Regions from separate parts of the Afipia sp. MLSD5-FHT05B12 genome, predicted to be linked through region 2. Evidence: riboswitches for the same ligand, from Rfam matches in the RefSeq annotation. Region 2 holds a riboswitch; the other holds the start of a gene.

Region 1 (3,409 bases), on a different contig from region 2:
AGTTTTGCGGAATCGGCGGAAATGGGAAGGCCCCTCCGAACGCCGGTCCGGTGACGACGCGCTCATCCACATTGGGTGTGCGGAAAGCTCGCGCAGCGCGGCCGAAGACGGCGAAATTCTCGTTGAAGCGATGTTCGAGCCCGACATGCAGCGCGTGGTTGGTCTCGTCCTTGTCGAGAGGCGTCGCCTGAGCCAGCAGACTGCCTGCGGGCGCGGTGGGATCGTACCTATCGCGTGCCTTCAGGCTGAGTTGCTGGATGCGTCCGCCGTAGGAGAAGTCGGTGCTCGGCAACAATCCCAGCGTTTGCTGCCAGTAGCCGGCAATGGTCTGCTGCGAGAGATTGTAGACGTGATTGGGCGGATCGGAGATCGTGTACTGACGGTTCGAGCTGTAGCGCGCATCGTAGTAGTCGAGGCCGGTCAGGATGTTCGACGTCACGCTGCCGAACGTGTTCTTCATGCTGAGGCGCGGCGTGATCGACCACGTTGTCAGATCGGAGTCGACATAGGCGTAAGGAAAACGATCGCCCGGAAACGACAGCACATAGTTGGGATCGCCGAAGAAACCCGCCTGCTGCTTCTTGTTGCGGACGCCGCCATCGACGATCAGCTCCGCGCCCGCCCACAAGGATTTTGTGAAACCGGCAGTGGCGTTGACGCCCTGCTTCTTGCCGTAGTCGTTCGGCGTGCTCGTTCCGCGCAGATCGAGCAACTGGTTGGTGAAGGTGAAAAAGTCGAGGGTGTACATGTTCGCGCGCGTGCCGGGAAAGCCGAGCTGCTGCCGGTCGCCGGACAAATTGAAAAATGCGCTGAACTCAGGCGTGGAGTAGCGGATCTCGCCGACCCCATTCTGCTGGTCGAGTTTGTTGTTCTTCCGGTATCCGTCCGAATGAACGGCGTTGCCGAACACTGCGGACGACCATGGTCCCGAATTGGTGCTGAACGAGCCATTGCCTTCGCGCTGCCCGTAAGAGCCCACACCGCCCTCGATGCGCCCCGCGATCGGCTTGCCGATGCCTGCACCGGTTTTGGTGATGATGTTGATGACGCCGCCGACGGCGTTGTCGCCGTACAGCACCGCACCGCTGTTGCCGCGCGTGATCTCGATGCGCGCGATCGATTGGATCGGAATTGTCGACAGATCGACGCCCTGAAGGTCGGCCTCATTGAGGCGGCGGCCGTTGATAAGGAACAATGTGTTGGACGACGCAAAGGCGCCGAACCCGCGAAGATCGACGACGGAGCCGGTACCGTTCACAGCCCCATAGAGATTCGTAAGCTGCACGCCCGGAATGGTCGCGAGCACATCCTGAATCGTCTGGTTGGGAGAACGCGCGATGTCTTCCGCGGTGATAACGCTGGTCGATGCGCCGATAATGCCGCCATAGAGACGGCTGGCATCGACGTTGATCGGCGGCAACGCGCCGCCATCCTGCGCGCGGGCAGGGGTTACAAGCGCGGTGCCCGCAAGACACGCCGCTGCGAAGGAGAGTCCGAGCGTCGCCGCCGGAAAGAGAGATTTAGAAGAATGAGTCACTATGAAGCCCCGCCGATGCATGTGATCGCGGAGGCGCGGTGAAAACGCGCAGACATGACGGCCGGCGGCAGGTTGCTGCCTCCATACGTTCCGTCCTGACTGAGGAAACAGGCCATCGGCCGAACCTCCGCAACAGTTACGTCACGTCACCGCTGCGGAACGCCGCCCCTTCGCACGCCCCGTGCGACGGAAGGATGACCGGTACAGGCAGGTCTCCTGGCTCGCGGATCGTCGCCGTTGTCCGCCTTCCCAAGCCCGGCTGAAAAGCCTTCGCTCAGTGGCCTCATGGACAACGGCTCACCGCTGACAGTTGCGGGGGCAGCTTCGGACTGGCCGTGCATGCGTCACTCTGACGAAACGCACGGCGGCACCGAATTCCCTATTCGCCAGCTTGCGCTGGCACCTGTGCCGTGGTTGCAATCAACCGGCGAGGGGTTGCCTTGTCAATGACACAGTGTGCAAGAAACCCAATGCGATGCCTCAGGCCATGGACTTCATCGGAATGCGTTGCAAATTGGTGACATATACGCGGAGCGCGGCGCTGGCGCTGGCTGCGCTCTGTGTTTCCGGCTGTGCATGGACCGGCGGCAGCGATGGCCTGTCCTACACCGCCGATCGCGGTGTCGAGAACCAGCCGTATCCGGCGAACTACCGCCCCGAACTGCTGGCTCTGCTGCGCACCTATCTGAACGACCCGGCCGGCATACGCGAGGCGGGAATTTCGGAGCCCGCGCAAAAGGAGGTCGGCGGACGCCGCCGCTACGTCGTTTGTGTGCGCTTTAATGCGCGCAGTGCGGGGCGTTACGCCGGCATCAAGGAACGCGCCGGCATGTATATCGACGGACGGCTCGATCGCATCATCGAGGAGACCGAGGATCTTTGTAAGGGCGTCACCTACGCCGCGTTTCCCGAACTGGAAAAGCTGACGCGCTGACGCCGGCTTCGATGCGACGGCGCCGTTGCAGCGCCGCCGCGATGAAGCGAGGTCCTATGAGAAGTGCTGGACGATGGCCGCGAAGCCGCGTCCCCATGCGCGGTAGTTCGCGACTTCGAGCGGGATCGGCTCGGCGGCGACCCTGACGATCACCAGTTCGCTGATCGGATCGATGTAGATCCACTGGCCATGGATGCCGATGCAGCACAGCGTGCGCCGCTTGCGGTCGATCTGGTAGAACTTGCTGCGATAGGCCGCGTCCGGAAACATCGCGGCGAATTCGCCGCGCGCCCACGCCGCCGGATCGCCGTTGTCGTTGATGTCGTCGATCCACCAGCCCGGCACCACTTGCCTGCCGTTCGCGACACCGCGTTGCCGGATCATTTCTCCGAAGCGGGCGAGGTCGCGCGGGGCGGCGCAGATGCCTCCGGCGGCGCGCATGGCGCCTTCCGGATCGAGGGTGACATAGGCGTCGATTTCCGCGCCGAGCGGCGTCCAGAGATACTCGCCGAGCAAATCGGAGAGGGCGCGGCCCGCCGCGCGCTCATAGACCCAGCCGAGCATGTCGGTGTTGGTCGAGACATAATGGAACGTGTCGCCGTGGGTCTTGCCGTCGGGCCTCTGGGTCGCGAGATATTCGCGCAGCGCCATGGTGCTCTGGCCGGGTTTAATGACATCCCATCCCACCGCGCGGCGATAGCGCGCGACATCGCCATCCGGATCGACGTAATCCTCGGTGAAGGCGATGCCGACCGACATGTCGAGCAGGTGCCGTACCGAGCAGCCGCCATACACCGACGACGAGACTTCAGGCACGTAATCGGTCACGGGCCGGTTGGGATTGAGAAATCCCTTGTCCGCGAGAATTCCGCCGAGCGCGCCGCAGATCGACTTGCTTACGGAGAACACGATATGCGGCGTCAAAGCATCCATGCCGC
Region 2 (3,409 bases):
GCAGGACGAGAGCTGCGGCCGCAGCGTGCCTGAGTTGAACAGCGTCGGGGTCGAGGCCATGAAGTCGAACGACGACAGCAGGTTGTAGAATTCGATGGCGCGCGCCTCGCGGTCGATCTCACGGATCGCAAGGCCCATCGCCACGCGCATGAAAAACGCCTGCGGCAGTTCGATGCGGTTGCCGTTCTCGTGCAGGAAATATCGGTCGTACAGTGTCTGCAAGCCGAGGAACTGAAACGACAGATCGCGCTCCGGCTTCAGCGCCGCCGCGATCCGCGTCAGGTCATAGCGCGCCAGTTCAGGGTCCAGCAGTTCAGCCGCGATCCCCTTCTTGACATAGACCGGGAAGTAATCCGCATAGCGCGCCGTCATATCCGCCTGCGTAGCGCTGATCTGCGCGGAATGAACGAACGACAGCACTTCGGTGCGCAGCTTGTCGAGCAAGAGACGCGCGCTGACATAGGCGTAGTTCGGCTCCTGCTCCACCAGCGTGCGCGCGGCCATGATGCCCGCGAGCGCAAGCTCGTCCTGGCTGATGCCGTCGTAGAGATTGCGGCGTGTCTCGGCGAGAACCGGCGCGGCATCGGCACCGTCGAGACTGGCGCAGGCTTCCTGAATGATCAGGGTCAGACGCTCGACATCGAGCGGCACGCGCGCGCCGTCGCCCAGCGTGACATGCAGCAGCGGCTCGGACGATGTCTTGACCGGCCTAGCGGCGGCCTCTTCGGCACGCTGACGCGCGCGCTCTTCGCGATAGAGCACATAGGCGCGGGCGACCTTGTGGTGCTCGCTGCGCATCAGCGCGAGTTCGACCTGATCCTGCACATCCTCGATATGGAAGGTGCGGCCCTCGCCGATCCTGCGGGTCAGCGCGTTCACCACCTCATTCGTCAGTTGCTCGATCACGCCGTGAATGCGGCGCGACGCCGCCGCGGTGTGTCCCTCGACGGCGAGGAACGCCTTGGTCATCGCGATCGAAATCTTGCTTGCGTCGAACGGCGACACCGTGCCGTTGCGGCGGATCACCTGTAACGGCGGTGTGGCGGCAGGGACGGCCAGCGACTCGGAACGCAACTGAATGAAAGGAGCGGACTTGGCGGCTTCGCGTTCGATCGAGAGTGACATCGGCAGACCCCGTGCATGTTGCAATTTTCTGGGGGCTGGGGCCGAAAGGCGCGTCGTCGCGGCGCGCGAACGCACCGAAGCACGCGACCGCCGGACACCCCGCCCGTGGACGTTCTTTTGGTGTCGCGGCAGGTCTCCTGACTCGCAGGTCGCGGCTGAATCCGGTCTTCCCGATGCGAGAACGCACCAGTGACATCGGTCGGATTCAACTCACTGCTTACAGTTGCGGGGGCAGCGCCGGATTTGCAGCATCGGAGTGCAGCTCACCGGCTTCCCATTTTCACCACTAGGCCTTGCGGCTTTGCGGAACCTCGACATCTACATCCTGTGTATTTGGGACAGGAAGTCAACATCGTGAACCTGTGAATAACCGGGACGACTCCTGCAACAGCGCAAAATGCGCTGAAAAACCGCCCAAAGTTTTTTTTGGTGGCATGAGCAAAAGGCGTTCGAGAGTCCTGCCGCGGATCGCGCTATCCAGAATCAGTTTCCATGATTCTCGCCGAACATTTGCCCACTCACATCGCGCACGCGTCCGGCGCTGCCGCAGTGGGAAGCTTTCCATTTGACCCGGCGCGAGCCACGTCAAGGATGAAACACAGATGCCGCGCGCGTAAACATAGTTCTCGGCGGAAGTGTCGTCATCGAGACAGCGTCGCTTCTCCCTCTCCCCGCATGCGGGGAGAGGTGAATATCAGCGCGCCCCGGAATGACGGCCCCTTACTTCTTCTTCCCGTCCGCGGCGAACTGCTTGAGGAAGGCGGTGAGATCCTTGATCTCGTCTTCCTTCTTGATGCCGGCGAACGCCATCTTGGTGCCGGGGATCTTGGCCTTCGGGTCCTTGATGTATTCGGCAAACACCGCCTCGTCCCAGGTGATGCCGGAATTCTTGTTGGCGTCGGAATAGCTGTAGCCCGCGACGCTTCCGGAGTGGCGGCCGAACAGTCCGTTCAGCGCGGGGCCGACACCGTTCTTGGCGGTCTCGCCGACCTGATGACAGGCGCGGCACTTGTTGAAGGACTTCTCGCCCGCGGCGGCGTCCTGAGCGTTGGCGGTGCCGGCGAAACTGACGGCGGCAAGAGCGAAGGCAGCGGCGAGCGAACGAGCAATCATATGTTTTGACCTTTGAAGCGGGCAGGAAGGCTGGCTGATGGAGTGAGAGAGCGCGAGGCGGGAAACGTCACCGGAACCCGCCACGACGCGGCGGGTTCCGTCAACGGTGAACAAGTGTCAGGCAAACATATCGGCTGTAATTCCGGCGTACCAGCCCATGTTTTCCGCCTGCGTCTGCTTGCGCAGCCCGGCATCCTCGCCGGTCTTCGAGACGAAGGTGGATGACGCCGTGATCTTGCCGTCCTTGGGCTCGTAAGCGCCGCCGACCTTCACGCAGTCGTCGGTGTCGATCAGGCTCCAGCAGGTATTGGTGTAGCGCGCCGGGAACGTGCGCGCCGAAGCCAGCTCGCCCCGGATCATCATGGCGGCGACCTTGGCCTGACTGTTGGCGGAGAACGCGGACTTCGGCATGTCGCCGGCGATGGAGGCATCGCCGAGGATATAGATATTGGCATCAACCGACGACTTCATGTTGGTGGGGTCGATGGCGCAGTAGCCGGTCGTGTTGGCGAGGCCGGCATCCCGCGCGATCGCACCGGCCATCTGCGCGGGAATGACGTTGACCAGCGCCGCATTCTTGTAGGTCTCGAATCCCGTCACCACGGTGTTGGTCTTCGGATCGACCGACTTGACCCCGTCATGAACCTTGGGGCCGAGCCATTCGACCATGCCCTTGTAGTGCTTTTCCCAGCCCTCCTGAAACAGCGCCTGCTTGGAGAAGCTGTCCTTCGGATCGATCACGATGATCTTGGAGCGATCCTTGCGCGCTTTCTTCAGAGCATGCGCCATCATCGAGACGCGCTCATAGGGTCCGGGCGGGCAGCGGTAGGGGTTGGGCGGCGCGATCATCACGATGACGCCGCCGTCAGGCACGGCATCGAGCCGTTTCTTCAAAAGCAGCGTCTGCGCGCCCGGCTTCCAGGCGTGCGGCATCTTTTCTTCCGCGGCCTGCGACCAGCCCGGAACGGAATCGTATTTCAGGTCGATGCCCGGTGAGACCACGAGGCGGTCGTAAGGCAGCTTCTTGCCGCCCGCGAGAACGACTTCCTTCTTGTCGCGGTCAATCTTTGCGGCGCGGTCTGCAACGACGGTGACGCCGTGCTTCTTCAGCGCGCCGTAGCCATGGGTGATGGACGGATAGTCCCTCACACCGCCGAGATAGAGGTTGCTG

Evidence for each region. A riboswitch is a leader RNA that binds a small molecule or an ion and turns the genes downstream of it on or off. The one in region 2 is predicted to bind cobalamin.
Region 1: another riboswitch for cobalamin. It lies ahead of AC1Q6J_RS05855 (TonB-dependent receptor); the one in region 2 lies ahead of AC1Q6J_RS01785 (ribonucleoside-diphosphate reductase subunit alpha).

Annotation. Positions count from the first base shown of each region.
Region 1 covers NZ_JBXAFS010000003.1:235,597-239,005, reverse strand. The annotation lists gene AC1Q6J_RS05855 (TonB-dependent receptor) at 1-1,558, opposite strand, end outside; cobalamin riboswitch at 1,727-1,959, opposite strand; gene AC1Q6J_RS05850 (hypothetical protein) at 2,040-2,471, shown strand; gene AC1Q6J_RS05845 (serine hydrolase domain-containing protein) at 2,526-3,409, opposite strand, start outside.
Region 2 covers NZ_JBXAFS010000001.1:405,954-409,362, reverse strand. The annotation lists gene AC1Q6J_RS01785 (ribonucleoside-diphosphate reductase subunit alpha) at 1-1,125, opposite strand, end outside; cobalamin riboswitch at 1,236-1,454, opposite strand; gene AC1Q6J_RS01780 (c-type cytochrome) at 1,846-2,238, opposite strand; gene AC1Q6J_RS01775 (NAD(P)/FAD-dependent oxidoreductase) at 2,356-3,409, opposite strand, start outside.